DNA from 4 places in the Streptomyces sp. NPDC038200 genome. Region 1 is predicted to be linked to each of the others. Evidence: riboswitches for the same ligand, from Rfam matches in the RefSeq annotation. Region 1 holds a riboswitch; each other region holds the start of a gene.
The links. A riboswitch is a leader RNA that binds a small molecule or an ion and turns the genes downstream of it on or off. The one in region 1 is predicted to bind cobalamin.
Positions count from the first base shown of each region.

Region 1 (7,419 bases):
GGGGTGCGGATGTACGTCCGGACACGGCGACCTCGCAACACGACAGCGGCTTGTTAAGCAGGTTTAATTCGACGTTTAACCTAGGGGCTTCCGGAGCCTAACGGCAAGAGGTGCCAAGGCAGTTGGGGGGCGTGGCGGCCATGCGCGAGCGGGACGATCCGGAGGTCATCGGACGGCGGGTGCAGCGGCTGCGCGCGCAGAAGGGGCTGACCCAAAGGCAGTTGGCCGAACCCGCGTACACGCCCGCCTACATCTCCACCGTGGAGGCGGGCCGCGTCCGGGCCTCCGACGAGGCGCTGCGGCACATCGCGGACCGCCTCGGCGTCGCCTTCGAGGAGCTGGCCGTCGGCCGCCCCGCCCACCTCGCCACCGATCTGCGGCTGCGGCTCACCGAGGCCCAGCGGGTGCTCGCCGACGGCCGGGCCGAGGAGGCCGCCGCCCAGTACGCGGTGCTGCGGGCCGAGGCGGAGGCCCACGGACTGGGGTGCGAACAGGCCGCCGCCCTGCTCGGCCTCGGGGAGTGCGCCCTGGAGACGGGCGGGCTGAGCGAGGCGCGGGAGTACTTCGAGCAGGCGGAGGAGCGGCTGGCCGGGAAGACGCTGCCGGTGCGCGTGCCCGCGATCCGCGGCCGGGCCGTCGCCCACTACCTCGCCGGTGAACTCCGGTACGCGGTGTACCTGCTGGAGTCGGCCCTCGACGAGCTGAACCGCGGCGGACTGCACGACCCCGACGCGCTGCTGCTGCTCTACGCCAGCGTCATAGGGCCCTACATGGACATGGGCGCCCACGCCCGCGCGGCCCAGGCCGCCGAGTTCGCCCTCGCGCTCGCCCCGCAGTCCGAGGATCCCGCGCTGATCGCCCGTATGCACCGCTCGGTCGCCCGCACCCTGCTCGCCGAGGGCCGGGTCGCCGAGGCCGACGCCTCCCTGGCCAAGGCGGCCGAGCTGTACCGCCAGCTGCGGCTGCGCACCGAACTGGCCAACTGCCACTGGATGCGCGGCTACGTCTGCGCCCAGAACGGCGAACTCGACCGCGCCGAGGCCGAACTGCGGCAGGCGCACACCATGCTCGCGGAGAACCGGGCCGCCCTGTACCGCAGCCAGGCCGCCGTCGAACTCGCCGACGTCCTGCACCGCCGGGGCAAGTCCGAGGAGGCCGCCGGGCTGCTGGAGGGCGTCCTCGGGGACTTCTCCTCCGAACGCGGCGCCGTCCACGCCGCCGGGGCGCACCGCCTGCTCGGCATCATCGCCGAGGACGCCCGGGACACCGACGCGGCGGAGGAACACTACGTCCGTGCCCTCAGCATCCTGGAACGCGCGGGCGCCGCCGGCGACCTCGCCGACCTGTGCCGGCTCCTCGGCGATCTGCTCCGCCGCACCGGCCGCGTCGAAGCCGCCCTGGACGCCTACCGCACCGGCCTCGGCCACCGCACCGCGCCCGGCACCACCACCCTGGGCCCGGCCCCGGCGCAGCCGCCGCTGTGACCCTCAGACCTGCGCGCGGGCCTGCCTGCGGATGTCCGCCAGGCGGAGGGCACCGATCTGCACGGCGGCCTGGGTGGCGTCGTTCGGCACGTCGCCGAGACCGCCGTTGGTGAGCGTGAACGCGTCCTCGCCGACCCGGACGACGGCCACGTCCAGGGTGAGCAGGTACTCCTGCCCGTCGGACGCCGTACTGGCCAGGGAGACGCGCAGGCCCTGCCGGGCGTCCCCCACCTCCGGCAGCGGGGCCTCCACGACCTGCACGTCCTGCACGAGCCCCAGCTGCGTGGTCGCCGTGAACCGCGCGCACTGCGCCGGCATGGTGCGCAGCCAGTTCAGCGTGGTGTCCACGTCCGCCGGGCGGCGCGCGCCGATCTGGTAGCGCAGCTGGGCGTCGGTGTCGGCGTCGTCCAGGCCGATGGACACGCGGCCCGGCGCACCGAGGAGTTCGTCGCTGTAGAGGGCGTCCAGCAGCCGCTGGCACTCGCCGGCCGAGGTCTGCGCCTTCAGCAGCCCGTCCCGCCAGGTCGCCGCGCCGCGCGTGGCGGTCCAGGGGGCGCCGAGGTCGGTCTGCGTGATCAGCGCGGCCTCCGCCTGCTCGTCACTGAGCGAGGCACCGCCGGGCCCCGAGGGCTTCTTGGAGGTGACCGCCGACCGGTCGATCGTGGGCAGGGGCTGCGGCGCGCTCTCCGGGTGCCGCAGTCCGAGGGCCGCGACGGCACCGCCGGAGAGGAGACCGGTGGCGAGGAGGGGGAGGAGGACGGCACGGGGCAGGCGGGATATGCGGGCGCGTATCTCGGGAAGCATCGGTTCCTCCTGGGCTGCGTGCGGCCGACGGGGTGCCTGATCTCACGGCACCACCGGCCCGACCCGCCCACCAGCGCTCCGGGCCGTACGGGTGAGGGGCGGCCACGGAACGGGGAGGCGGTGGCCGGAGGACGGCTCCGAGGACGGCCGGGGGAGGGGACGGGCGGGCGGCGAAAACGCGTGGCGCGGGCCGTGCGGGCCCGGTACCGTCCCGGTCATGCAGCGCGCCCAGCAGTGCCCGTCGAGCACGACGACGCCGGAGACCGTCCCGGCGCGCTGACACCTGACCAGCATCGAAGCCCCGGGGCGAACGCCCCGGGGCTTTCGCGTGCCGTGGGGCGTCCGCCTCCTTCAGCGAGGAGAGCCCCCATGTCCGCTCACGACCACCGCCGCCTCGGCCGGGAACTCGGCCTCTTCGACACCGACCCCCTGATGGGCGCCGGACTGCCGTACTGGCTGCCCGACGGGGCCGTCGTCCGGCACACCCTGGAGGAGTACGTCCGGGACGCCGAACGCCGGGCCGGCTACCGGCACGTGTACTCGCCCGCCCTCGGCAAACGCGAGCTGTACGAGACCTCCGGGCACGGGGACCACTACAGCGACGACATGTACCCGCCCATGAGACTCGGCGCCGAGGAGGTCGTACTGCGCCCCAGCCTCTGCCCCCACCACGCCCTGATCTACCGCTCCCGCTCCCACAGCCACCGCGAACTGCCCCTGCGCATCGCCGAATTGGGCACCATGTACCGGGCCGAACGGTCCGGCGTGCTGGGCGGCCTCACCCGGGTCCGCGCCATCCAGCTCAACGACGCCCACATCTTCTGCACCCCGGACCAGGCGGTGGCCGAGGCCCGCGCCGCCCTGGAGCTGATCGCCCGCGCCTACGCCGACCTCGGCATCGAGGCCGTACGCCACCGCCTCTCCCTGCCCGGCGCCGGCGGCAAGTACGTCGCCGACCCCGCGCTGTGGCGGCGGGCGACCGGACTGCTGCGGGAGGTCCTCGCCGAGTCCCCGGTGGCGTACGAGGAGGCCGAGGGTGAGGCCGCGTTCTACGGCCCCAAGATCGACGTACAGATCGCGGACGCCGCCGGCCGCGAGTCCACCCTGTCCACCGTCCAGATCGACTTCCACCAGCCCGCCCGCTTCGACCTGCACTACATCGGCGCCGACGGCGCGAAGCACCGGCCGGTGATGGTGCACCGGAGCATCATCGGCAGCGTCGAACGGGCCGTCGCCCACCTGATCGAGACCCACGGCGGCGCCTTCCCGGCCTGGTTGGCCCCCGTCCAGCTGGCCGTGCTGCCGGTCGCCGAGGAACAGGTGGAGCAGGCGGCGGAGCTGGTCCGGGACGCGGTGGCGCTCGGCCTGCGCGCCGAACTCGCCGGACCCGGCGAGGGCACCCTCGGCGCGCGGATCCGCGCGGCACGCCTGGTGCCGTACCAGGCGGTGATCGGCGCGCGGGAGGCCGGCGCCGGACTGGCCGCCGTACGCCTGCGGGACGGGCGGCGCCCCGACGCGCTCCCGGCGCCCGAACTGCTGCGCCGGATCGCCGCCCGGGTGGCGGCACGCGGCCCGGCTCTCTGGGACTGACCGCACGGCACCGGAACCGGCCGCACGGAACCGGCCGCACGGCACCGGAACTGATCTAAGGTCGGCACGACGGAAGGAGTCCGCCGTGACCGGTCAGCCCATCCCCGTGATCATCGACTGCGACACCGGCGTCGACGACGCCCTGGCCCTGCTGTTCGCCGTACGCCACCCGGGACTCGACCTGCGGGCGGTGACCTGCGTGGCCGGCAACACCGATGTCGACGGGGTGGTCCGCAACACCCTCGCCGTGCTGGAGCGGGCGGGCGCCCCCGACATCCCGGTGGGCCGGGGGGCCGAGCGCCCGCTGCTGGAGCCGGCCCGCCCGGCCCGGCACGTGCACGGCGCCGACGGCATGGGCGACCTCGGCCTGCCCGCCCCCACCCGGGCCCCCGCCGCCGTCGACGCCGTCACCCTCCTGCGGCGCGAGATCCTCGCCTCCCCCCGCCCGGTCACCCTGATCCCCACCGCCCCCCTGACCAACATCGCCCTGCTGCTGCGCACCCACCCCGAGGTGACCCGGAACATCGAGCGGATCGTGTTCATGGGCGGGGCCGTGGCCACCGGCAACGCGACGCCGGTCGCGGAGTTCAACGTGTGGCACGACCCGGAGGCGGCGGCGATCCTGCTCACCGCCGGAGTACCGATCACGATGTACGGCCTGGACGTCTTCATGCAGGTCGTCGTCCCCAGCCCCGAGGTGCACCGGCTGCGCACCAGCAGCGAGCCCGGCACCCGCCTGGCCGGCGAACTCCTCGCCCACCGGCCGACCACCCAGGGCGAGGAACCGGAGGCCGAGGAGGCGGGCGGCCTCGGCGACGCGGGCGCGGTGTGCGCGGTCGCCGACCCGGCCGGCCTCACCACCCGTCTCCTCCCGGTCGAGGTCTCCCTCGCCCCCGGCCCGTCCCGCGGCCAGACCGTCGTCGACCGCCGCCCCCGCCCCGGCGAGTCCGAGATCCACGAGGGCGGCCGCGAACGGACGCTGGTGGACGTCGCGTTGCAGGTGGACGTGGACCGGTACGTGAAGCTGTACCTGGAGACGGTGGCGCGCTAGCCAGGGCCTCTCGTTTGGATCATGCCGGGCTCGCGGGGTCTGATCCAACCGAAAGACCCTAGTCCGCGGCGGAGGCGGAGGCCGTCCAGCGCTCCTCCACCCGGGCGAAGCGCCAGTACGACAGCGCCACCGCCCACACCGCCACGAACAGGCCGACGATGAGATAGCCGACGTTGTCCAGGTCCAGGCCGGCGATCCAGCCGGTGACGTCGTCGTGCAGGTCCAGCTTCTCGTGCAGGACGCCGACCAGCTCGATCGTGCCGATGAAGAAGGCGACCGCGATGGACAGGCCGGTGATGGCGAGGTTGTAGAAGACCTTGCGCACGGGGTTCGCGAACGCCCACTGGTAGGCGAAGTTCATGAACGTGCCGTCCAGGGTGTCGAACAGGCTCATCCCGGCGGCGAACAGGAGCGGCAGGCAGAGGATCGCGTACCAGGGCAGACCGGCCGCCGCGCCCGAACCGGCCATCACCATCAGCGACACCTCGGTGGCCGTGTCGAAGCCGAGGCCGAAGAGGAAGCCCAGCGGGTACATCTGGCCCGGCCGGGACACGGACCTGGTGAGCCGGCCGAGGACGCGGTTCATGAACCCGCGCGAGTCCAGGTGCGCCTCGAGTTCCCGCTCGTCGTACGCCCCCGCGCGCATCGCGCGGAACACCTTCAGGATGCCCACCAGGGCGACGAGGTTCAGGGCCGCGATGAGATAGAGGAACGTGCCGGAGATCGTCGTACCGACGAAGCCGAGCACCTGGTGGGTGGTGGAGCCCTCGTTCATCACCTTCCCGGCGAGGGAGGTGCCGCCCGCGATCAGCAGCGCCAGCAGCACCACCACGCTGGAGTGCCCGAGCGCGAACCAGAACCCCACCGACACCGGCCGCTTGCCGTCGGCCATCAGCTTCCGGGTGGTGTTGTCGATCGCGGCGATGTGATCGGCGTCGAACGCGTGCCGCATGCCGAGGGTGTAGGCGGTGATGCCGAGCCCCACACCGAAGACGTCACCGCCGACCTTGTAGTGCCCCGGCGCGACCAGCAGGAAGAGGATCCCGAAGGCGACGACGTGCAGAGCGACGATCACCACCATCAGCCCCGCCGTCTTGACGGTGTCCTCTCGTCGCCAGCGGAAGGAAGCGGGCTCGGACTCGGGCAGGGACGTCCCGGGCAGGTTCATGCGGTCAGCTCCAGCACCTCGTGGATCTTTTCGTGCGCTGCCGTGGCCGGTCTCCTGGCTTACGGGTCGTGCGTCCGCCGTCCCTGCCTTCCCGGTCGTACGACCAGTGGCCCGGCGGTGCCGGACGGGACGGGAACTCCCCGATCACAGTGGCGAGGGCCGCGTCGACCTTGCATCGACTTCCCGAACACCACGGCCCGCCCACGGTAGAGGGACACACGGTTTCCTGCATAGCTGCGCACCTGCGCAGGTATTCAAGATCACAAAACGGGGCCTGCGAGGATGGCGGCATGCATCTCGTGCCTGCCGACCGAGCCGACCGTCGGACCATCGACGGTCACCGGGTGTGCGAGGCGATCGCCGCCATCGGCGACGCGGACCGCCTGCGCACCTGGGCCGAGCGCTTCTCCCTGCTGGCCGACGCCAACCGGCTCGCGCTGCTGCTCGCCCTGCACCGCACCGGCCCGCTCGCCGTCTCCGACCTGGCGATCGCCACCGGAATGAACGACCCCGCCGTCTCCCAGGCCCTGCGGCTGCTGCGGGCCGCGGGGGTCGTGGCGGGCGAGAAGGAGGGGCGCGTGGTGCGGTACCGCGTGGTGGACGCGGAGATGCGGGGACTGCTGGAGCACTGCGGAGACTGACCCGCACGGCCGTGCGTCGCCCGGCCGGACGTTTCCGATTCCCGGCGATGTGGACAGAGTCTGTCCATGGCAGACCTTTCGTCCAGGAATCCCGACTGGTGGCGCCAGGCCGTCATCTACCAGGTCTATCCACGCAGCTTCGCCGACGCCGACGGCGACGGCCTCGGCGACCTCAGGGGCGTCACCGAGCGGCTGAACCACCTCGCCGCGCTCGGTGTGGACGCCCTGTGGCTGAGCCCCTTCTACCCCTCCGAACTCGCCGACGGCGGCTACGACGTCGCCGACCCCCGCGGAGTCGACGAGCGCCTCGGCACCCTGGACGACTTCGACGCCCTGGTCGCCGAGGCGCACCGGCTCGGCCTGAAGGTCGTCGTGGACATCGTCCCCAACCACACCTCCCATCTGCACCCCTGGTTCCAGGAGGCACTGCGCGCCGGCCCCGGATCCGCCGCCCGGGAGCGCTACGTCTTCCGGCCGGGCCGCGGCGAGCGGGGCGAACTCCCGCCCACCGACTGGCAGTCGGTGTTCGGCGGCAGCGCCTGGCGGCGGACCCCGGACGGCGAGTGGTACCTCCACCTCTTCGCCCCCGAGCAGCCCGACCTGAACTGGGGCAACGAGGAGGTGCGGGCCGACTTCCGCACCACCCTGCGGTTCTGGGCCGACCGGGGCGTCGACGGCTTC
Region 1 is NZ_JBVJYH010000006.1:394,565-401,983, forward strand. Features, by position in the region: gene ACZ7KF_RS16260 (helix-turn-helix domain-containing protein) at 141-1,484, shown strand; gene ACZ7KF_RS16265 (hypothetical protein) at 1,488-2,288, opposite strand; gene thrS (threonine--tRNA ligase) at 2,658-3,878, shown strand; gene ACZ7KF_RS16275 (nucleoside hydrolase) at 3,964-4,929, shown strand; gene nicT (Nickel transporter NicT) at 4,988-6,097, opposite strand; cobalamin riboswitch at 6,125-6,307, opposite strand; gene ACZ7KF_RS16285 (ArsR/SmtB family transcription factor) at 6,388-6,738, shown strand; gene ACZ7KF_RS16290 (glycoside hydrolase family 13 protein) at 6,805-7,419, shown strand, end outside.

Region 2 (7,419 bases), on a different contig from region 1:
CCCCACAGGTCGACCAGTTCGGGGACGTCGGCGGGGGAGAACAGCGACCACTGCTCGTCGGCGTTGACCCGGCGCATGAACTCGTCCGGGATCCAGTGCGCCAGGTTCAGGTTGTGGGTGCGGCGGGCGTCCTCACCGGTGTTGTCCCGCAGCTCCAGGAACTCCTCGATGTCGGAGTGCCAGGTCTCCAGGTAGACCGCGGCCGCGCCCTTGCGCCGGCCGCCCTGGTTGACCGCGGCGACGGAGGCGTCGAGGGTCTTCAGGAACGGCACGATGCCGTTGGAGTGCCCGTTCGTCCCCCGGATCAGCGAACCGCGCGAGCGGATACGGGAGTAGGACAGGCCGATGCCGCCGGCGTGCTTGGAGAGCCGGGCGACCTGGTGGTAGCGGCCGTAGATGGAGTCCAGCTCGTCCAGGGGGGAGTCGAGCAGATAGCAGGACGACATCTGCGGGTGCCGCGTACCGGAGTTGAACAGGGTGGGGGAGGACGGCAGGTAGTCCAGGCGGCTCATCAGCCTGTAGAGCGCCGCGACCTCCTCCACGGAACGGGTCGTGTCGTCCTCGGCGAGGCCGCTCGCCACGCGCAGCATGAAGTGCTGGGGCGTCTCCACGACCTTGCGGGTGATCGGGTGGCGCAGCAGGTAACGGCTGTGCAGGGTGCGCAGGCCGAAATAGCCGAACCGGTCGTCGGCCGTGCCGTCGATCAGCGCGTCGAGCCGCTCCGCGTGCTGCCGGACGAAGTCCGCGGTGCGGTCGGCGATCAGGCCCTCCAGGTACCCGACCGCGATGGACTGGGTGAAGGACGTCACCCCCTGCGAGGCGGCCTCGTCGCGGATCGCGAGGGTCAGCAGCCGGGCGGCCAGCTTCGAGTAGGCGGGGTCCTCGGAGATCAGTCCGGCGGCGGCCTCCGTGGCCAGCTCGCGCAGCTCCGCCTCGTCGGCCCGCGCGGACCGGCCGCGCAGCGCGGCGGCGGCGACCCGGCCCGGGTCGGCGTCGGGCAGGTCGGCGGTCAGCTCGGTCAGGGTCCGCAGCAGCGCGGTACCGGGACCGTCGGTCTCCAGCTCGCTGACTGAAGCCGGATCGGCTGGCGCGATGGTCACGTGGGGCTCTCCCTCGCTCGGCACGGGGCCTGGCGGAGGGCAGGGGCAGCCACGAGCGCGCACGGCGTCGCGTCCACCGGCCCACTCCGCGAGGCCCGGACGTCGTCAGAAACACACCCGGACCGGACGGGCCGGGTGGGCTGCCGGCAGGTCCTCGGACTGAACAGGCGTGCGGAGGCGCGCGAGTACACCGTTGCGGGACAGTTCCGGACTTGCACCGGATTCCCCTGCATGACAGCGAGGATGAGCATACATCTAGTGCCGGGCTGTCGTGTCACCCCCAGATGTTGTGTCGTCGCGGTTTCAGAGGGTCAACTCGTGGGCGACCGGCGTGACGTACGGCCCGTCCGGGAGCGGATCGCCGTCCCGCTCCGGTGTGCGGACGGAGCCGAGGCGTTCGCGGCTGCGGTGGGCGGCGCGCGGGGCCCTGGCCGTCGCGGGCCGGGTCCGCGTGTCCCTGTCCCCGCGGAGGTACGGCAACGGGCCGCCGGATGTGCTCCGACGGCCCGTCCGGCGACGGCTGTCTAGTGGCCGGCCCCCGCGGTCGCGGGCGGCAGTTCCACCTGGACGCCCGGGTCGCCCGCGTCCGCGGTGTAGTCCTCCGGCCGGGTCTCGTCGACGCCCTCGGGGGCCTTCACGGCCTTCAGGACGACGGTGAGGACCACGGTCACCACGACGTTCAGGACGAACGCCGTGAGGCCGATGTAGCCGATCTCACCGATGCCGGGGATCTCCTTGGCCGAGCCGCCGAAGTGCTTCTGCGTCGGCGAGGCGACGCCGTACGCGGCGGCCGTGCCGTAGATCATGCCGACCGCCCAGCCGGCCAGCAGCGCCCAGCGGTGGAACCAGCGCGTGAACAGGCCGCCGACCAGGGCCGGGAAGGTCTGGAGGATCCAGATGCCGCCCAGGAGCTGGAAGTTGATGGCGACCGTCTTGTCCATGGTGAGGACGAAGACCAGGGCGCCGACCTTCACCAGCAGGGAGACCAGCTTGGAGACCTTGGTCTCCTGCTCGGCCGTGGCGTCCGGCTTGATGAAGTCCTTGTAGATGTTGCGGGTGAAGAGGTTGGCGGCGGCGATCGACATGATCGCGGCCGGGACCAGGGCGCCGATGCCGATCGCCGCGAAGGCCACACCGGCGAACCAGTCCGGGAACATGTCCTCGAACAGCTGCGGGATCGCCAGCTGCCCGTTGGTGACCTTCACACCGGCCGCGATCGCCATGAAGCCCAGCAGTGCCAGCAGCCCCAGCATCAGGGAGTACAGCGGCAGGATCGTGGTGTTGCGACGGATCACCTCACGGCTCCTGGACGACAGGGTCGCGGTGATCGAGTGCGGGTACATGAACAGCGCGAGCGCGGAGCCGAGGGCCAGCGTGGCGTACGTCCACTGGCCCGCCTCCGGCGGGGCGAGCGCGCCGCGCGGCTTCCCCGTGGCCGGGTTGACCTGGCTGAACGCGTCACCCGCCTTGGCGAAGATGTCGTCGAACCCGCCCAGCTTGATCGGGATGTAGATGATCGCCACCGCGATGACGATGTAGATCAGGGTGTCCTTGACGAACGCGATCAGCGCGGGGGCGCGCAGACCGGAGGAGTAGGTGTAGGCCGCCAGCACACCGAAGGCGATCAGCAGCGGCAGGTCCTTCACGAACCAGTTGGTGTCCTCGCCGCCCCCGACGCCCATCACGTCCAGCACCGCCTGGATGCCGACGAGCTGGAGCGCGATGTACGGCATCGTCGCCAGGATGCCGGTCACCGCCACCGCCAGCGACAGGCCCTTCGAGCCGAACCGCCCGCGCACGAAGTCGGAGGTGGTGACGTACCCGTGGCGGTGCGAGACGGACCACAGGCGGGGCAGGAAGGTGAAGATCAGCGGGTACACCAGGATCGTGTACGGCACCGCGAAGAAGCCGGACGCGCCCGCCGCGTAGATCGCCGCCGGTACGGCGACGAAGGTGTACGCCGTGTACAGGTCGCCGCCCAGCAGGAACCACGTGACCCAGGTGCCGAAGGACCGGCCGCCCAGACCCCATTCGTCCAGGGACTGCTCGTTCTCGGCCCTGCGCCAGCGCGCGGCCAGGAAGCCCATGACCGTGACGGCCAGGAAGAAGAAGATGAAGACGCCGAGCGCGACGCCGTTGACTCCGTCCTTCACTTCACCGCACCCCCGTTCGTGTCCTGACGGGCGCGCTGGTCACGCTGCCAGAGCTTGTACGCCAGCATGGTGAGCACGGTGGAGATCAGCACCCACAGCATCTGGTACCAGTAGAAGAACGGGATCCCGATGAACGCGGGGTCCGTCTTGGCGTAGGAGCCGACCCACAGCATCGCCACGAAGGGCGCGACGAGACACAGTGCGATGATCACCCGCACCGGTGTCACCACCGGTGGTCTCACTTCAGGCGTTTCGGACATGCCACGGCTCCGTCCCCTCGCTGATCACCTGTGTAATGCGCAGGCAATCTAGGTGACGTTGTCGTGGCAGTGGAAGACCTCGTCCGCATATCGGTATATCGATTCAGCGAACGTGCCGGGCGGTTACTCCACGGGCCGCTTCAGCCGTGCCACGAACTTGTACCGGTCCCCGCGGTACACCGACCGCACCCACTCCACCGGCTTGCCCTCGCGGTCCAGCGAGTGGCGGGAGAGCATCAGCATCGGCAGGCCCACGTCGGTGCCCAGCAGCCCCGCCTCGCGCGGGGTGGCCAGGGAGGTCTCGATGGTCTCCTCGGCCTCGGCGAGGTGCACGTCGTAGACCTCGGCGAGCGCGGTGTACAGCGAGGTGTACTTCACCAGCGAGCGCCTGAGGGCCGGGAAACGCTTGGCCGACAGATGGGTGGTCTCGATCGCCATCGGCTCGCCGTTGGCCATGCGCAGCCGCTCGATGCGCAGCACGCGCCCCCCGGCGGCGATGTCGAGCAGCTCGGCGAGCCGCTCGTCCGCGGTGATGTACCCGATGTCCAGCAGCTGCGAGGTCGGCTCCAGGCCCTGCGCCCGCATGTCCTCGGTGTACGAGGTGAGCTGCAGCGCCTGGGAGACCTTGGGCTTGGCCACGAAGGTGCCCTTGCCCTGGATGCGTTCGAGCCGGCCCTCCACGACCAGTTCCTGCAGGGCCTGGCGCACCGTGGTGCGGGACGTGTCGAATTCGGCGGCCAGCGTGCGTTCGGGCGGGACCGGCGTACCCGGCGCCTGCGTCTCCGTCATGTCGAGCAGGTGCTTCTTCAAGCGGTAGTACTTGGGCACGCGCGCGGTACGGGTGGTGCCGGTCTCGTTCTCCGCACTGCTGACGTCGGTGCTCATGCTCTGCCTTCCCGGCTCCGAATGCCGAAAGCGACCGACATCCCATCGGCCACGGCTCACATCGTGGCACGGGTTGCCGGGTCAGGACTCCCCCCGCACGCTCCGTGATCCCCTCTGTATACCGTTGCACCCGCTGTTGGTCTAGTCCATCGCTCCGGCGGAGCGCGGGTGAGTCAGGGCCCGTCCCCGCCGGTGCCCCGGCTAGATTCCCTGCCACTCCGGCTTGTCGGCGTAGGTGTGCCGGAAGTAGTCGGCCAGCTTCAGCTTGGACGCGGCGGCCTCGTCGACGACCACCGTGGCATGCGGGTGGAGCTGGAGCGCGGAGGCCGGGCAGACGGCCGCGACCGGGCCCTCGACGGTCGCGGCGACGGCGTCCGCCTTGCCCTCGCCCGTCGCCAGGAGCACCAGGTGCCGGGCCTCCAGGATCGTCCCGATGCCCTGGGTGATGACGTGGTGGGGGACCTGCTCGATGTCGCCGTCGAAGAAGCGGGCGTTGTCGACGCGGGTCTGCTCGGTCAGCGTCTTGATCCGGGTGCGCGAGGCGAGCGAGGAGCACGGTTCGTTGAACCCGATGTGCCCGTCGGTACCGATGCCCAGCAGTTGCAGGTCCACCCCGCCGGCCTCGGCGAGCGTGCGGTCGTACGCCTCGCACGCCGCCTGGACGTCCTCCGCCGTGCCGTCCGGCCCCATGAACGCTTCCATGTCTATGCCGAGCGGTTCCAGCACCTCGCGGCGCAGCACCGAGCGGTAGGACTCGGGGTGGTCGGCGGGCAGCCCCACGTACTCGTCGAGCTGCGCGATCCGGGCGCGCGAGGCGTCCACGGCGCCGGAGCGCACCTTCGCGGTCAGTGCCTGGTAGATGGGCAGCGGGGTGGAGCCGGTGGCCACGCCGAGCAGGGCGTCGGGCTTGCGTCGCAGCAGCTGCGCCATGGCCTCGGCGATCAGCTCGCCGCCCGCCGCGGCGTCCGGAACGATGACAACTTCCACGCTGGGCCTGCCGTTCTGAAGAGGGCTCTGTGCGTCTCTATGTGGTTTAGACCAATCTAACAGAATCGGCGTGCGGCGGCGCGGGACGGAAGGCGGTTTTCCGGGCTCTCGGACCGGGTTCAGACGAGGGAGCCTCCCGTCGCGTCCAGCCAGTGTCCGGTCACCCAGCGGCCGTCCTCGGAGACCAGGAAGGCGACCACGTCGGCGATGTCCGCCGGGGTCCCCACCCGCCCCAGCGCCGAGTACGCGGCGGCCTCCTGCCGGGCCTCGTCGCTCGCGCGCAGCCACGAGGCGTTGATGTCGGTGTCCACGATTCCGGGTGCCACGGAGTTCACCGTGATCCCGCGGGGGCCGAGCACCTTGGACAGGTCCCGGGTGAGGACGTCCAGCGCCGCCTTGGTCATCCCGTAGGCGACGGTGTGGGGCATCAGGGCGGACCGCGCCAGCCCGGACGATATGTTCACCACCCGCCCGCCGTCCCGCAGCCGCTCCGCGCCGAGCTGGGTGAGGAAGAACGGCGCCTTCACGTTCACCGCGAAGAGCCGGTCGTACTCCTCCTCGTCGATCTCCGCGAACGGGCGGGAGGCGCCGATGCCCGCGTTGTGCACGAGGATGTCCAGCCCGTCCGCATGCCGGTCGAACTCCTCCCAGAGCCGCTCGGCGTTCCCGGGCGTGCCCAGCTCCACTCCGATCGCGAACGCCGAGCCGCCGCCCGCCTCGATCGCGGCGACCGTCTCCTTGGCGGCGGTCTCGTTGCTCCCGTAATGCACCGCCACCCGGGCCCCGTCGCGGCCCAGCCGCTCGGCGATCCCCCGCCCGATGCCCCGGCCGCCTCCCGTGACCAGTGCCGTCTTCCCCGTGAGCGCACCCATGGCCACCCCTCCGCATTCGTCCAGCCCAGACCTGTGCAGCGCAGATCTGCGGCGCAGCTTTTTCTAGCGATCACTACATAAAAACCGTACACCACCCCGCCGACAATTCTCTAGGGTCCGCTATAAAATCAACCCATGGCGACGGGTCAGGACACGCATGAGCAGGGCGGCAAGCGCCGGACACGAGGCCGTCCGCGCTCCTTCGACCGGGCCACGGCGCTGGAGAAAGCGCTGATGGCCTTCTGGGAGCGCGGGTACGAGGCCACCTCGGTCTCCGACCTCACCCGCGTCATGGGCATCGGCGCCCCCAGTCTGTACGCGGCCTTCGGCGACAAGCGGTCCCTGTTCGACGAGGTGGTCCAGGTCTACGCCGGCTCGCACGGCGCCCTCGGCGAGCGTGCCCTGGCCGAGGAGCCCACGGCCAGGGAGGGCATCGCGCGCATGCTGCGCGAGGCCGCCGCGGAGTACACGGACCCGGCCCATCCGTACGGCTGTCTGATCGTCCACGCCGCGACCAACTGCACCAGCCCCGAGGTCGAGGCGCTGCTGCGCGAGCGACGCAACGCCAACATCGCCGGCCTCGAAGCCCGGATCCGCGCGGACGTCGTCGCCGGGCTGCTGCCGGCCGGCACCGACGCCGCCGCCCTCGCCCGGCACGCCGGCGCGATGATCCAGGGCATGTCCCAGCAGGCCCGCGACGGCGCGCGCCGGGAGGAACTGGAAGCACTCGTGGAAATTGCCATGGCCATCTGGCCCCACAACTGACCGGGTCCGGCTAGGCTGCGTGGCATCGCGTGCCGGCGCTCGCGCGGCCGGGCGCCTCCCCGCCATGGACACGCCATCGTGGTCTAGTCCACAATCGAGAAGAACCAAGCCTCCGTCTTCCCCGCACAGGAAGGCGGATCGAGGAACCGGTGCTCTCTGCCCTGACTGCCCCGGCTCCTCGGCCTTCGGCCGACCGGGACCGCACACCCCACGGCCGATGATGCTCCGGGCTGCGGTGCCGGTGAGGGTTGAGGGTCCCTTCCAGGCGCCGCGGCCCGCGGGTGTTTTTCGGCCACCCCCGGGGCCCCGGGTACGCTCGCCATGTGCCCTCCATGAACGAACTCGTACGCCAGCACACCGCCCTGGACGACTCCGACCTCGAGTGGCTCCACCTGCT
Region 2 is NZ_JBVJYH010000017.1:217,172-224,590, reverse strand. Features, by position in the region: partial or broken gene ACZ7KF_RS30225 (ribonucleotide reductase N-terminal alpha domain-containing protein) at 1-1,100, opposite strand, end outside; adenosylcobalamin-variant (AdoCbl-variant) riboswitch at 1,241-1,341, opposite strand; gene mctP (monocarboxylate uptake permease MctP) at 1,625-3,253, opposite strand; gene ACZ7KF_RS30215 (DUF3311 domain-containing protein) at 3,250-3,513, opposite strand; gene ACZ7KF_RS30210 (GntR family transcriptional regulator) at 3,637-4,398, opposite strand; gene nagB (glucosamine-6-phosphate deaminase) at 4,600-5,385, opposite strand; gene ACZ7KF_RS30200 (SDR family oxidoreductase) at 5,505-6,257, opposite strand; gene ACZ7KF_RS30195 (TetR/AcrR family transcriptional regulator) at 6,393-7,022, shown strand; gene ACZ7KF_RS30190 (sensor histidine kinase) at 7,346-7,419, shown strand, end outside.
Region 2: another riboswitch for cobalamin. It lies ahead of ACZ7KF_RS30225 (ribonucleotide reductase N-terminal alpha domain-containing protein); the one in region 1 lies ahead of nicT (Nickel transporter NicT).

Region 3 (7,419 bases), on a different contig from region 1:
CGCCGCCACCGCGATCCGCTTGAACGCCGTCTCCATGTCCCCGCGCGCCGCCCGCCCGTCGAGCCCGCGCCCGTACGCGTAGCCGCCCCACACCGCGTACACCTCGGCCAGGTCCGCGTCGGAGCGCCAGTTGCGGGCGTCGATCAGCGGCAGCAGACCGGCGCCGTACGCGCCCGGCTTCGAGCCGAAGATCCGGGCCGTCGCGCGCCGCCGGTCGCCGTGCTCACGGGCGTCCTCGTCGGCGTGCGCCTTCACGAAGTTCCGCTCCGCCGGCTCGTCCAGCTCGGCCACCGCCCGCACCGCGTCGTCGATCAGACCGACCACATGCGGGAACGCGTCCCGGAAGAACCCGGAGATGCGGACGGTGACGTCGATGCGCGGACGCCCCAGTTCCTGCAGCGGGACCACCTCGAAGCCGGTGACCCGGCGGGAGGCGTCGTCCCACACCGGGCGGCAGCCCAGCAGCGCCAGGATCTCGGCGATGTCGTCGCCCTGGGTGCGCATCGCGGACGTGCCCCACACCGTGAGGCCGACGGACCGCGGGTACTCGCCGGTGTCCTGCAGATACCTCTGCACCAGGGAGTCGGCCAGCGACTGCCCGACCTCCCAGCTCAGCCGGGACGGAATGGCCTTGGGGTCGACCGAGTAGAAGTTGCGGCCCGTCGGCAGGACGTTCACCAGACCGCGGGTCGGCGAGCCCGAGGGGCCGGCCGGGACGTATCCACCGTCCAGCGCCCGCAGGATGTGCCCGATCTCGTCCGTGGTCCGCGCGAGCCGCGGGACGACCTCGTCGCAGGCGAACTCCAGCACCGCGAGCGCGTCCGGGAGCAGGGAGCCGACCGCGTCCGACAGGACGGCCGGGACGGCCGCGCGCTCCCAGGCCCGCTCCTCCATGCCCTCCGCGATCCGCCGGCACAGCTGCTCCAGCAGGTCGATCGCGTCGGAGGCCGTACGGGCCGGCCCCTGCACCAGGTCGGTCAGCTCCACCGGCACCTTCACCGGGGCGCCGGGCTCGCCCAGCAGCTCCTTCTCGTCCAGCCCGAAGTGGGCCGCCAGCGAGGACCGCAGCCCCGGCAGGGCGTTCGCCTGCCCGCCCCAGACCTGGGACGCCCGCAGCACCGCCAGCACCAGGTTGACCCGCGGCTCCCCGACCGGCCCGCCGCCCAGGATGTGCAGGCCGTCGCGGATCTGCACGTCCTTGATCTCGCACAGATAGCCGTCGATGTGCATGACGAACTCGTCGAAGTCGTCGTCGTCCGGCTGCTCGGCCACATGCAGGTCGTGGTGCAGCTCGGCCGCCTTGACCAGGGTCCAGATCTGGGCGCGGACGGCCGGGGCCTTCGTCGGGTCCAGGTCGGAGACGAGCGCGTACTCGTCCAGCAGCTGCTCCAGCTTGGCGAGGTCGCCGTAGGTGTCGGCGCGGGCCATCGGCGGCACCAGGTGGTCGACCACGGTGGCGTGGCCGCGCCGCTTGGCCTGGGTGCCCTCGCCGGGGTCGTTCACGATGAACGGGTAGACGAGGGGGAGGTCGCCGAGGACGGCGTCCGGCGCGCAGCCGGCGCTCAGGCCCAGGCCCTTGCCCGGCAGCCACTCCATCGTGCCGTGCTTGCCCATGTGCACGATGGCGTCCGCGCCGAAGCTGTTCTCCAGCCAGCGGTAGGCCGCCATGTAGTGGTGCGAGGGCGGCATGTCGGGGTCGTGGTAGATCGCGATCGGGTTCTCCCCGAAGCCGCGCGGCGGCTGGATCATGACCACGACGTTCCCGAACCGCAGGGAGGCGAGCACGATGTCCTCGCCGTCGACGTACAGGCCGCCCGGCGGCTCGCCCCACGCCTCGCTCATCGCGTCCCGCAGCTCCGGGTCCAGCTTCTCGAACCACGCCCGGTAGTCCGCCAGCGGGACCCGGGCGGGCGCCGCCGCCAGCTGGTCCTCCGTCAGCCACTCCACGTCGTGGCCGCCGGCCTCGATGAGCCGGTGGATCAGCTCGTCGCCGCCCGAGGGGTACGCGGTGAGCCCGTACCCGGCCTCGCGGAGCGCGTCCAGCACCCGCACCGCCGACGCGGGCGTGTCCAGGCCGACCGCGTTGCCGACGCGGGAGTGCTTGGTCGGGTAGGCGGTGAAGACCAGGGCGATCTTCTTCTCGGCGTTCGGCTTGTGCTTCAACCGGGCGTGCCGCAGGGCGATCCCGGCGACGCGGGCGGCCCGCTCGGGGTCGGCGACGTACACCGGCACGTCGTCGGGGCCCTGCTCCTTGAAGGAGAACGGCACGGTGATCAGGCGGCCGTCGAACTCCGGGATCGCGACCTGCATCGCCGCGTCCATGGGGGACAGGGCCGCGTCGGACTCCTGCCACGCGGCCCGCGAGGAGGTGAGGCAGAGGCCCTGCAGGACCGGGACGTTCAGGTCGGCGAGCGCGCCGATGTCCCAGGACTCCTCGTCACCGCCCGCCGAAGCCTGCGACGCATGCGTACCGCCGGCGGCCAGCACCGTGGCGACCAGGGCGTCGGCCCGTCCCAGCAGCTCGTACAGCCCGGCGTCCGCGCCGCGCAGCGAACCGCAGTAGACGGGCAGGGCGTTGCCGCCCCGCGCCTCGATCGCCTCGCACAGGGTGTCCACGAAGGCGGTGTTCCCGCTCAGCTCGTGCGCCCGGTAGAAGAGCACGCCCACGGTCGGCCGGCCGTCCCGGACCGGGTAGGAGCCGTGGACGCCGTACTCCGGCATCTTCCGCGGCTCCTCGAAGCCCTCACCGGTCAGCAGCACGGTGTCCGACAGGAACCGGGACAGCTCCAGCAGGTTCGCGGGGCCGCCCTCGACCAGGTACCGCAGGGCCTCGGCGACCACACCGGCCGGCACGGACGACTCGGCCATCAGCTCCGCGTCCGGCACGGCCTCGCCGCCCAGCAGCACGGCGGGGATGCCGGACGCCTTCAGCGCGGCCAGCCCGTCCTCCCACGCCCGCTTGCCGCCCAGCAGCCGTACGACGGCGAGGTCCGCGCCCTCGATCAGGCCCGGCAGTTCCCCGGCGACATCGACCCGGGTGGGGTTGCCGATGCGATAGCCGGCGCCGGAGGCCCGGGCCGCCAGCAGATCCGTGTCGGCGGTCGACAACAACAACACTGTGCTCATGCGGGCGCTCCCGGTGGAATGAAAGGCAGTCCTTGTGGCGCGCCCGACTCGATGAGCCGCCAGAGCGCGTCCGTGTCCGCGTGCTGTTCGATCAGGTCGCCGAGCCGGTCGAGCTGCTCCTCGCGCAGCGCGGCGAAGGAGGTGTCCGGCGCGGGCACGAAGCGGCGGCCCGCGGCGGCGGCCACCTCGCGCAGGAAGGCCCGCCGGAAGCCGTCCGACTCCAGCGAGCCGTGCCAGTGGGTGCCCCAGGTCTGGCCGACCCGGCAGCCGTCCAGGAAGGGTTCGCCGCTTTCGACGGTGGCCACGCCGTGGTGGATCTCGTAGCCGTCGACCCGCTCGCCGAGGGCTTCTCCGGACGGCCGGGTGAGGGTCTTCTCGCGGGCGAACCGCACCCGCACGGGCAGCATCCCGAGCCCGTCGACCGCGCCGGCGCGCGACTCGACCTCGTCCTCGATGTGCTCGCCGAGGATCTGGAAGCCGCCGCAGATGCCGAGGACGGGGCGTCCCTCGGCGGCCCGGCGTACGAGCGCGTCGGCGAGCCCCCGCTCGCGCAGCCACCGCAACGCCCGGACGGTCCCGCGCGTGCCGGGAACGACGGCCAGGTCGGCGTCCGCCAGCTCCTCCGGCCGGTCCACGAACCGCACCACGACACCGGGTTCGGCGGCCAGCGCGTCCACGTCGGTGAAGTTGGACATCAGCGGGATCGCGCACACGGCGACCCGCAGCACGTCCTCGCCGACCGGGGGAGCGACGGTGGACTCGCGGACCGTGCCGCGCAGCGAGACGCGCAGTCCGTCCTCCTCGTCGATGCCGAGCCCGTGCCGGAAGGGGAGCACGCCGTACGTGTGCCGCCCGGTGAGCCCGTGCAGCATGTCCAGGCCGGGTTCCAGCAGGGAGACGTCGCCGCGGAACTTGTTCACCAGGAAGCCGGCGATCAGCTCCTGGTCCTCCGGGGAGAGCAGGGCGACCGTCCCGAAGAAGGAGGCGAAGACGCCGCCGCGGTCGATGTCGCCGACGACCAGCACGGGCAGCCGCGCACGGCGGGCGATGCCCATGTTGACGATGTCGGTCCGCCGCAGGTTGATCTCGGCCGGACTCCCCGCCCCCTCACAGATCACCGCGTCATACGTGCCCCGCAACTCGGCCAGGCAGTCCAGCACCGTGCCGAGCAGCCGCTGTTGGCGTCCGCCGTGGTACCCGCGCGCGCTCAGCTCGCCCACCGGCTTCCCCAGCAGCACCACCTGACTGCTCTGTTCGCCGCCGGGCTTGAGCAGCACCGGGTTCATCAGCGCGGTCGGCTCGATCCGGCACGCCTGGGCCTGCATGGCCTGCGCCCGTCCGATCTCCGCGCCCTCCCGTGTGACGAACGAGTTGAGGGACATGTTCTGCGCCTTGAACGGCGCCACTTGGACGCCCTGGCGCACCAGCCAGCGGCAGATGCCGGCGGTCACGACGCTCTTGCCCGCGTCGGAGGTGGTGCCGGCGACGAGAAGACCACCGTTCACTTCCCACGTCCTTTCAGGAGGCTGCGCGCGGCGACCGTGGTGCCGAGGGCGAGCAGGCCGACGCGGCGGGAGAGCCGTACGGCCCGGTCGATGTCGGTGACCCGGACCGGTCGTCCGGCGGCGCCGTTGAGCACGGGGCGGTGCTCGATGCGGCCCCCGTAGGACAGCGTCCCGCCCAGCCGGACGCCGAGGGCGCCCGCGAAGGAGGCTTCCACGGGACCGGCGTTGGGGCTCGGATGCCTGCGCGCGTCGGCCTTCCAGGCGCGCAGGGCGCCCCGCGGATCGGGTCCGGCCGCGGCGGCGAGCACGGCGGTCAGCCGGGCCCCGGGCCAGCCGGCGACGTCGTCGAGGCGGGCGGAGGCCCAGCCGTAGCGCCGGTGCCGGGGCGACTTGTGACCCACCATCGCGTCCAGGGTGTTGACCGCGCGGAACCCGAGCAGTCCGGGTACTCCGGCCACGGCACCCCAGACCAGCGCACCCACGACGGCGTCGGAGGTGTTCTCGGCGACCGACTCGACCACCGCCCGGGCCATGCCGTCGGCGTCCAGTGCCTGCGGGTCCCGGCCGCACAGATGGGGCAGCCGGGCCCGGGCGGCCTCGACGTCCCCGGCCGCCAGGGCGCGTCCGATGGTCCGGGCCTCCCGGGCGAGCGAGGTGCCGCCGACGACGGCCCAGGTGGCGGCGGCGGTCAGCGCGACGGAGGCGGTGCGGGAGGGGCGTACGGCGCGGGCGGCCAGCGCGCCCAGCGCGACGGCGCCACCGGCGCATACGGCGGTGTGCAGCGCGCCCCAGCCGCGGTGGTCGTGCCACAAGGCGCCTTCCACGGCTCCGGCCGCGCGGCCGAACGTGGCGACCGGATGCCCGCGGCGCGGATCGCCGAGGAGCAGGTCCCCCAGGACGCCGGCGGCGGCGCCGTACGCGTACGTGCGATCGGCACCCATCGGCTCAGCCGGCCGTGGGCACAGAAGCGGGCCTGGTACGGGTCCTTCGGCAGCCGGGCATGGCGATCTGTGTCCTCACTCAGGGTGTCCGCGCCCTGGTTCGACGTCAATCGGCGGTGAGAGTTCCTGGCTCCCGGGGTTCTTCCCCGGTGACAGTGGCGGGACCGCGCCGGATTCGCACCGGCTTCCTCTCCTGCCGCCGTACATGGCCTGGGCAGTCCACCACGCGTCCGGAAGGGCCGTCAACTTGCCTTTGACCTGGGATGCCGGACTGTGTGGAGGCCCACACCGCCGGCACGCCGGACGCCGTCGGACGGCCGGATCGCGGTGAATTCCCCTCGCGCGGAGGGCATTCGCCGGTCTCGCTCGTGCGCACGGACGGTGAGGATCTGCAAGGGCTCGTCCGTGTCATACGGGGCGCAACGGACGTGGGGAGGGAGGCGCGGTGGCGTATGCGGGCGAGATGCCGCTCGACGACGGCCGGATCGTGCCGCTGGAGGTGGCGGGCGAGGGCCCGGCGGGCGTCCGGCGGGTCGCGCGGGGCGGCCCGGTGGCCGGGGCGGCGGAGACCCTCCCGCAGGCCCGTGCACGCGCCGCGGACACACATCGGCCCTGCCGGCACCGCGGAGGCGGTGACCCGGCAGGGCCGACATCGGGCTTTCGGCGTCAGGCCTCGGCCATGCTCAGGAGTAGGCCGTGATCAGGCCTTGGCCATGATCAGGTAGATCCCGTACGCGACCGCCGCCGCGCACGCGGCGAAGCACACGTACGCACCGGTCATCGCCAGCCCGGCGGAACCGCCCTGGGCGGCGGCCTTCTCACGGCGCGCCAGGCCGTTGACACCGAGGGTGAACAGGGCCACCAGGCCCACCGTGAACGCGAGGCTCACACCGAAGACGGAGCCGAGGGCCGCCCAGTCGATCTTCATGGGGATGCTTCCTTCAGTAACCGTGTGCTCGGGGTCAGACCGCGGCGGCCGGCGGGACGGCCGGGGCCGGTTCGGCGACGGGGGCGGGGATGGTGGCCGTCAGCTCCTCGACGACCGTGCCCGCGGGCGGCGGGATCACGGCGGCGATGGCGGTGGTGACCACGCCGGCCGGCTCGCCGGTCTCCTCGACCACGTTGGTGTGGTCGACGACCTCGCGGCGGGAGATCTTCCAGATCGCGGCGCTGGCGGCGACCAGGAAGACGGCGACGGCGGCGGTGCCCCAGTCACCCAGGTCGGTGACGGACTCGGCGCCCGCGCCGACCAGCGCGGCGGCCGGGAGGGTGAGCGCCCAGGCGGCGAACATGCGGGTCGCGGTGGACCAGCGGACCACACCGCCCTTGCGGCCGAGGCCCGCGCCCATCACCGAGCCGGAGACGACGTGGGTGGTGGAGAGGGAGAAGCCGAGGTGGGACGAGGCCAGGATGGCGGTCGCGGCGCTGGTCTGGGCGGCGAAGCCCTGGCGCGGCTCCAGGTCGGTCAGGCCCTTGCCCATGGTGCGGATGATGCGCCAGCCGCCGATGTAGGTGCCGAGGGCGATGGCCAGGCCGGCGGAGAGGATCACCCAGGTGGGAGGGTTGGATCCGGGGGCGATGGCGCCGCCCGCGATCAGCGCGAGGGTGATGATGCCCATCGTCTTCTGGGCGTCGTTGGTGCCGTGGGCGAGGGAGACAAGGCCGGCGGAGGCGATCTGGCCGGCGCGGTAGCCCTTGCGGGTGGCCTCGCCGTCGGCCTGGGAGCCGATGCCGTAGGAGAAGCGGGTGGCCAGCAGGGAGGCGGCGCCCGCCACGATCGGCGCGGCGACCGCCGGGAGCAGCACCTTGGTGACCAGGACGTCACCGTGGACGGCGCCGAAGCCCGC
Region 3 is NZ_JBVJYH010000028.1:20,925-28,343, forward strand. Features, by position in the region: gene cobN (cobaltochelatase subunit CobN) at 1-3,126, opposite strand, end outside; gene ACZ7KF_RS37500 (cobyric acid synthase) at 3,123-4,631, opposite strand; gene ACZ7KF_RS37505 (cobalamin biosynthesis protein) at 4,628-5,572, opposite strand; cobalamin riboswitch at 5,671-5,811, opposite strand; gene ACZ7KF_RS37510 (hypothetical protein) at 6,273-6,500, opposite strand; gene ACZ7KF_RS37515 (inorganic phosphate transporter) at 6,535-7,419, opposite strand, start outside.
Region 3: another riboswitch for cobalamin. It lies ahead of ACZ7KF_RS37505 (cobalamin biosynthesis protein); the one in region 1 lies ahead of nicT (Nickel transporter NicT).

Region 4 (7,419 bases), on a different contig from region 1:
CTGGCCCCGCCCGACGCCCTGCGCGCCGCCCAGCTGTGGATGCTCGACCCCCACCGCACACTCCCGTTCCCCTTGGACGGCCCCCTCCGCCGTGAGGCCGCCCGCTCGGACCTGCATCATCTCCAGCACTGGGCGGCCTTCACCCACCAGGGCAACCCGGCGCCGTCGGGCGCCGCTCACACCGCTTCGAGCACCTCGCGGGAGCAGTGACGGAACTCCAGGCCGAGTTCGTGGTCCACGGCCGGGTGAGAACGCGTGGCGGCGTCGCCGACCTGCTCCCAGGACCCGTACGTGAGGTACGGCTGGTCCGCCGTCGGGCCGAGCGGGTTGCCGTGCTTCTGGCGCGGCACAGGCGGCTGATGCCTCGTCCGGCTGCCACAGTCCACTCGACGGAGTGACACGGCCGCGCGGCGGGCGCCGACCGGTGCCAGGGGGCCGCCGTCTCCTCGGCCCGACCCCGAGGGAGCCATTGCGCGGGCCCCTGGGGCGCCATACGGTGCACGCGCGTCAACGCCGTACTCTCACCTGAGGAGTCGATACGCCGTGCCGCTCCTTCGCAACACGCTCGCCCGCACCCGCCGGGCTTCTCACCGCGCGCCGGCCGCCGCCGCGCTCGCCGTCGCCGCCGTGCTCGGCGCGGCATCGCCCGGGGCCGCGGCGGCGGACCGGGCGCCGGGTGCCGGACCGGCCGCGTCACGCGTGTCCCTGCGCGTGGCCACCTTCAACATGCACGCCGGAGCCGGCGAGGACAACGTCTTCGACCTCGACCGCACCGCGGCGGCGATCCGGGATCTCGACGCCGACGTGATCGCCCTCCAGGAGGTCGATGTGCACTGGGGTGCCCGGAGCGCCTCCACGGACGAGGCCGGGGAACTGGCCGCACGCCTGCACATGCACGTCTTCTTCGCGCCGATCTACGACCTGCCCCCGGCCACGGCCGACGGCCACCGACGGCAGTACGGCGTCGCGATACTGAGCCGCCGTCCGCCGCGCGACGCGCAGAACCACGAGATCACCCGGCTGTCCACCCAGACACCCGACCCGGTACCGGCCCCCGCGCCGGGCTTCGCCGAGGTGACGCTCAGGGTGCGGGGCGTCCGTGTGCACGTGTACTCGACCCACCTGGACTACCGCGCCGACCCCTCGGTCCGCCGCGCCCAGGTCGACGACATGCTGGCCGTCCTGGCCGGGGACACCGGCCCGAAGGTCCTCCTGGGAGACTTCAACGCCGAGCCGAGTGCTCCCGAACTCGCCCGGCTGTGGGGGCCATTGACCGATGCCGCCCCGAACGGCGGCAAGACCTATCCGGCGGTCGACCCGGTCAGGCGCATCGACCTCGTCACGGTCTCCCCGGACGTCACCGTCACCGGTGCGCACGAGTCCGGGACCACGGCGTCGGACCACCGCCCCGTGGTCGCGGACCTCCTGCTGCGCCACCGCGCGCCCTGAGACGACCGCGGGGCCGCACGGCGGAATCACCGTTGCATGCTCCTGACAAGTCACGGTATCCGTGGCACGCTGCCTCACGCACGTCTGTCCGCACCGTTCTTCGTTCCCCCACCCTGTCCGGACCCGACCAGTCCGGACACGGCAGAAGGAGACCTGCGTGAGACGCCATCGCACTGCCGCGGGCATTCTGTTGGCCGCCGGAGCACTGTTCGCCGGCGGGCTCGTCCAGGCCGGAGCCGCCGACGCGGTGCCGGCCGCGACGCCTCCCGGACCGACGGCCGTGGCCCACTCCGCCTCGGCGGCCGAACAGCACAGGGCCCGCACCTTCTGGACGGCCGAGCGCATGCGCGGCGCCACCCCCTTCGATCTGCCGCCGACCCGGCAGGCCGCGAAGACCCTCGACCCCCGGAGGTCCCACGGAAGCACGACCACCGTCGCACCCACCGCGGCACCCGCCTCCGCGTCCTCCGCCGCCCTCGCCTCCTTCCCGCAGGCGGGTGGTCCCTGGACCGGCGGCGGCGCCGTCGTCACGACCTCCGGCCGCGTGTTCTTCACCTTTCAGGGGCGCACCGCCTCCTGCACCGGCAACGCCGTGACCAGCCAGAACGCCAGCACCGTCATCACGGCCGGGCACTGCGTGAAGTACCAGGGCAGCTGGCACACCAACTGGGTCTTCGTGCCGGCCTACGCCAACGGCAACGCGCCGTACGGCCAGTGGACCGGGGCCACCACGCTCACGACTCCGCAATGGGAGGCGAGCGAGGACATCAACTACGACGTCGGGGCCGCGGTGGTCGCTCCCCTGAACGGCAAGACCCTCACCTCGGTCGTCGGCGCGCAGGGCATCCAGTTCAACGGGGGCTACAACAAGCCGATGTACTCCTTCGGTTTCCCGGCCGCGTCGCCGTACGACGGCACCAAGCTCGTCTACTGCAGCGGCAACAGCTCGAAGGACTTCCTCTTCTCGCAGGACCACAGCCTGGGGTGCAACATGACCGGCGGCTCCAGCGGCGGCCCCTGGTTCACCGGCTTCGACGAGGCGACCGGCACCGGTCTGCAGGTCTCCGTGAACAGCTTCGGCTACACGTTCCTGCCGAACCGGATGTTCGGCCCGTACTTCGGTGACGTGGTCAAGGCCCTGTACGACAAGGCCCAGGCCGCGTGACACCGACCGGTACGGCGTCGGCGGGGAGGAGTGCCGCAGCCCCGGCCGGCCGGCAGCCGTCCGCCGGACCGGCGGCACCGGCCGGCGTCCCGTCGTGCGACTCCCTTCGCTGAACGACCGGTCCGTCGAGGGCCCGGGGCGCCGGGCCCTCGACGGCTGCGTCGGTGACCGCCGCACGCCGGCGGTCACCGGTCGACGGCCTGGAAGCCGCGCAGGCGCAGACTGTTGCCGACCACGAAGACCGAGGAGAAGGCCATCGCCGCTCCCGCGATCATCGGGTTGAGCAGTCCGGCGGCGGCCGGCGGCAGGGCGGCGACGTTGTAGGCGAAGGGCCCGGAAGAGGTTGGACCGGATGGTGCCCAGCGTCTTGCGGGCGAGCCGGACGGCGTCCGCCGCGACCCGCAGGTCCCCGCGCACGAGAGTGAGGTCGCCCGCCTCGATCGCCGCGTCCGTGCCCGTGCCCATGGCGAGGCCGAGGTCGGCCTGGGCGAGGGCCGCCGCGTCGTTGACGCCGTCACCGACCATGGCCACCGAACGTCCCTCGGCCTGAAGGCGCTCGACCACGTCGACCTTGTCCTGCGGAAGCACCTCGGCGATGACGTGCTCCGGGTCGACGCCCACCTCGGCCGCCACGGTCTCGGCGACGGCCCGGTTGTCACCGGTCAGCAGGACGGGCGTCAGTCCGAGGGCAGGCAGTCGGCGGACGGCCTCGGGGCTGGTCTCCTTGACGGCGTCGGCGACTTCGAGGACCGCGCGGGCCTCGCCGTCCCGGGCCACGGCGATGGCCGTACGTCCGGCCGCCTCGGCGTCGGTCCTGGCAAGCGGAACTCGCCCTCTCCCGCCGCGCCTCGGGACGTACGGGCAGGACAGGGCGGCGACCGGGGATCTCGATTCCGCATCCGAATGACGGACGCGCCGCACCGCATCCCCGGCCGGGGCCGTAGGCTGGCCCGTGCAGCTGGTTCGCCCCGTCAGCCAGGCGGGAGGCGTCGCAAGAGGGAACCCGGTGGGAATCCGGGACTGCCCCGCAGCGGTGAGCGGGAACGACCGCCGTCATACGCACTGGGCCCGAGGAGGGCCTGGGAAGCGACGGCCAGTAGGTGTCCTCCTCGTGAGGACGTGCCCGTGAGTCCGAAGACCTGCCACCTGCCCGCGCGCGACCCACTCGGGCGCGGACATCCCGGTGACCTCGTGGGCGGGTCGGCGTGCACACCGAACGGACGGCCAGGGGCCGCTGCCGGCCGGTCCGTCACCCTTCGCGCTCACGTCCCGTCGCCAGGATCTCAGGGATTCATCTCGCGAAGGAGATCTCCGTGACCACGAAGTCCGCAGCCGCGGCAGCACGGGCGACCGTGTACGGCTACCCCCGCCAGGGTCGGCACCGGGAGCTGAAGAAGGCGGTCGAGGGGTACTGGAAGGGCCGCGTCACCGCCGACGCCCTGCGCGCCACCGCCGCCGGCCTGCGCCGCGCGAACTGGCGGCAGCTCGCCGAGGCGGGCATCCACGAGGTCCCCACCGGCGACTTCTCGTACTACGACCACGTCCTGGACACCACCGTCATGGTCGGCGCGATCCCCGCACGCCACCGAGCGGCCGTCGCCGCCGACCCACTGGACGGCTACTTCGCCATGGCGCGCGGCACACAGGACGTGGCGCCGCTGGAGATGACGAAGTGGTTCGACACCAACTACCACTACCTGGTGCCGGAGTTGAGCCCGGACACGGTGTTCTCCGCGAACTCCGCCAAGCAGGTCGCGGAGCTGACGGAGGCCCTTGCCCTGGGCCTGCGCGCCCGGCCCGTCCTGGTCGGCCCCGTCACCTATCTGCTTCTCGCCAAGCCCGCGCCGGGCGTGCCCGCCGGCTTCGAACCGCTCACCCTGCTCGACCGTCTGCTGCCCGTGTACGCCGAGGTCCTCGCCGACCTGCGCGCGGCCGGCGCCACTTGGGTGCAGCTGGACGAACCCGCCCTGGTCCAGGACCGCACCCCGGCCGAGCTGAACGCCGCCGCCCGCACCTACCGCGACCTCGGCGCCCTCACCGACCGTCCCCGGCTGCTGGTGGCGTCCTACTTCGGACGGCTCGGCGAGGCCCTGCCCGTGCTGGCCAAGGCACCGGTCGAGGGACTCGCCCTGGACTTCACCGAGGCGGCCGCGGCCAACCTGGACGACCTCGCGGCCGTGGGCGGCCTGCCCGGCAAGCGCCTGGTCGCCGGGGTCGTCGACGGCCGCAACATCTGGGTGAACGACCTGGGGAAGTCGCTCTCCACGCTCGGGACCCTGCTGGGGCTGGCGGACCGGGTGGACGTGTCCGCCTCCTCCTCCCTGCTGCACGTTCCGCTCGACACCGCCATGGAACGCGACATCGAGCCGCAGATCCTGCGCTGGCTCGCCTTCGCGCGGCAGAAGACCCGCGAGATCGTCACCCTCGCCAAGGGCCTGGCCCGGGGCACCGACACGATCGCCGCGGAACTCGCCGCCAACCGGGCCGACCTGGCCTCCCGCGCCGGCTCCCCCCTCACCCGCGACCCGGCCGTCCGGTCACGCGCCGCCGCCGTGACCGAGGCCGACGTCCGCCGCTCCCCGTCGTACGCCGAACGCGCGGCGGCCCAGCGGGCCCACCTGCGTCTGCCGGTGCTGCCGACCACGACGATCGGCTCCTTCCCGCAGACGGACGAGCTGCGCACCGCGCGGGCGGCGTTGCGCGGCGGGCGCATCGACACCGCCGGATACGAGCGGCGCGTCGAGGCGGAGATCCAGAAGGTGATCTCCTTCCAGGAGAAGGCGGGTCTGGACGTCCTGGTGCACGGCGAGGCCGAACGCAACGACATGGTCCAGTACTTCGCGGAGCGGCTCACCGGCTACCTCGCCACCCGGCACGGCTGGGTCCAGTCCTACGGCACCCGCTGTGTCCGCCCGCCGATCCTGGCCGGCGACATCTCCCGCGCCGAGCCGATGACCGTGCGCTGGACGACGTACGCCCAGTCGCTCACCGACCGGCCGGTCAAGGGCATGCTCACCGGCCCCGTGACCATGCTCGCCTGGTCCTTCGTCCGCGACGACCAGCCCCGCGGCGACACCGCCCGGCAGGTCGCCCTCGCCCTGCGCGACGAGGTGACCGACCTGGAGGCGGCGGGCACGTCGGTGATCCAGGTGGACGAGCCCGCACTGCGCGAGACGCTGCCGCTGCGCGCCGCCGACCGGGCCGCGTACCTGTCCTGGGCGACGGAGGCCTTCCGTCTCACCACGAGCGGGGTGCGGCCGGACACCCAGATCCACACCCACATGTGCTACGCGGAGTTCGGCGACGTCGTCCGGGCCATCGACGACCTCGACGCCGACGTCATCAGCCTGGAGGCCGCCCGCTCGCACATGCAGGTCGCCCACGAACTGGCCGCGCACGGCTACCCCCGCGAGGCCGGACCGGGTGTCTACGACATCCACTCCCCGCGCGTACCGAGCGCCGAGGAGGCGGCACGGCTGCTGCGCACCGGTCTGCGGGCCATCCCCGCCGAGCGGCTGTGGGTCAACCCGGACTGCGGGCTGAAGACCCGCGGCTGGCCGGAGACCCGTGCCTCGCTGGAGAACCTGGTAGCCGCGGCACGCACGGTCCGTGAGGAGATCTCCGGAGCCTGACACTCCCGAGGGCCGGTCCGGCCCCTCGTCCTCGGCGAGGGGCCGGACCGGTCGTCCACGACACCGACGACATGACAACAGCAACAGGAGCGACCGCGTGACCAGCCGAGTCCTTCTCGTGTCCCCTGCCATGAACGCGTCGCTGCGGCAGGCCCGCTTCGACGACGGCGGCTCCCTCGACGACGGCGGCACGGCCCGGGCCCGGGCGGCGGCCGGGTCGCTGCCCTCCGCGGTGCGGGTCCTCGCCTCTCCGAGCGTGCGCTGCCGTGAGACGGCCGCGGCGCTGGGCCTGGACGGTGTTCCGGTGCCGGAGCTGGCGGGTCTGGAGGTGGGCCGCTGGCGCGGACGGACCCTCGACGAGGTGGGGGCCGCCGAACCGGAGGCGGTGGGCCGCTGGCTCACGGACCCCGGCTGCGCCCCCCACGGCGGTGAATCGCTGGAGGACTTGTGCGGACGGGTCGCTCGCTGGCTGGCCGGCGCGGGGGCTCTGGAGGGGCGCACACTCGCCGTGGTCGAGCCGGACGTGGTGCGGGCGGCGGTCGTGGCCGCGCTGGGCCTGCCCGCCGGGGTCTTCTGGCGCCTCGATGTCGCCCCGCTCTCGGTGACGGAGCTGAGCGGGCGCGGCGGACGCTGGAACCTGCGGGTGGGGCGGCCGCCGGCCGCGCCGGAGGCCGATTAGGCGTCGGCCCCGGACGACTCCGGAGGGCCCCCGGACGACTCCGGAGGGCCCCCGGACGGTTCCGGAGGGCCCTCTGTCGTCCGGACGGAGTCAGTGCGCCGCCGGAACCGCGCGGCGGGTCGTCGCCCTCGCCGGCGCGGGGTTCAGCAGCCGCTCGGCCAGCTCGCCGAAGGCGAGGCCGAATGCGCCCCACAGGACGGTCTGGATGGCCAGCGCGGACAGGCGGAACCGCCACAGCAGGGTGGCCGGGAAGTCCCCCGGCACCTCGTTGACGACCGGCAGGAACCGGAAGGCCAGTCCGATCACGACGGCGAACGCGGCCACCGCGGCCACCGTCGCCCACCAGTTGCCCAGGCGGGGCGCCAGACGCTTGCCCAGCAGGGTGGTGGCGACCGCCAGCAGGACGCTGAGGAGCATCATCAGGAAGTACAGGGTGGTCCGCTTGCCGATGGTGTCGGGGTCGCCGACCGACGGCGGGTTGGCCGGGTACTTCA
Region 4 is NZ_JBVJYH010000012.1:32,898-40,316, forward strand. Features, by position in the region: gene ACZ7KF_RS23930 (CHAT domain-containing protein) at 1-210, shown strand, start outside; gene ACZ7KF_RS23935 (hypothetical protein) at 177-350, opposite strand; gene ACZ7KF_RS23940 (endonuclease/exonuclease/phosphatase family protein) at 544-1,449, shown strand; gene ACZ7KF_RS23945 (trypsin-like serine peptidase) at 1,607-2,614, shown strand; partial or broken gene ACZ7KF_RS23950 (HAD-IC family P-type ATPase) at 2,800-3,433, opposite strand; cobalamin riboswitch at 3,557-3,775, shown strand; gene metE (5-methyltetrahydropteroyltriglutamate--homocysteine S-methyltransferase) at 3,928-6,246, shown strand; gene ACZ7KF_RS23960 (histidine phosphatase family protein) at 6,344-6,925, shown strand; gene ACZ7KF_RS23965 (CbtA family protein) at 7,016-7,419, opposite strand, start outside.
Region 4: another riboswitch for cobalamin. It lies ahead of metE (5-methyltetrahydropteroyltriglutamate--homocysteine S-methyltransferase); the one in region 1 lies ahead of nicT (Nickel transporter NicT).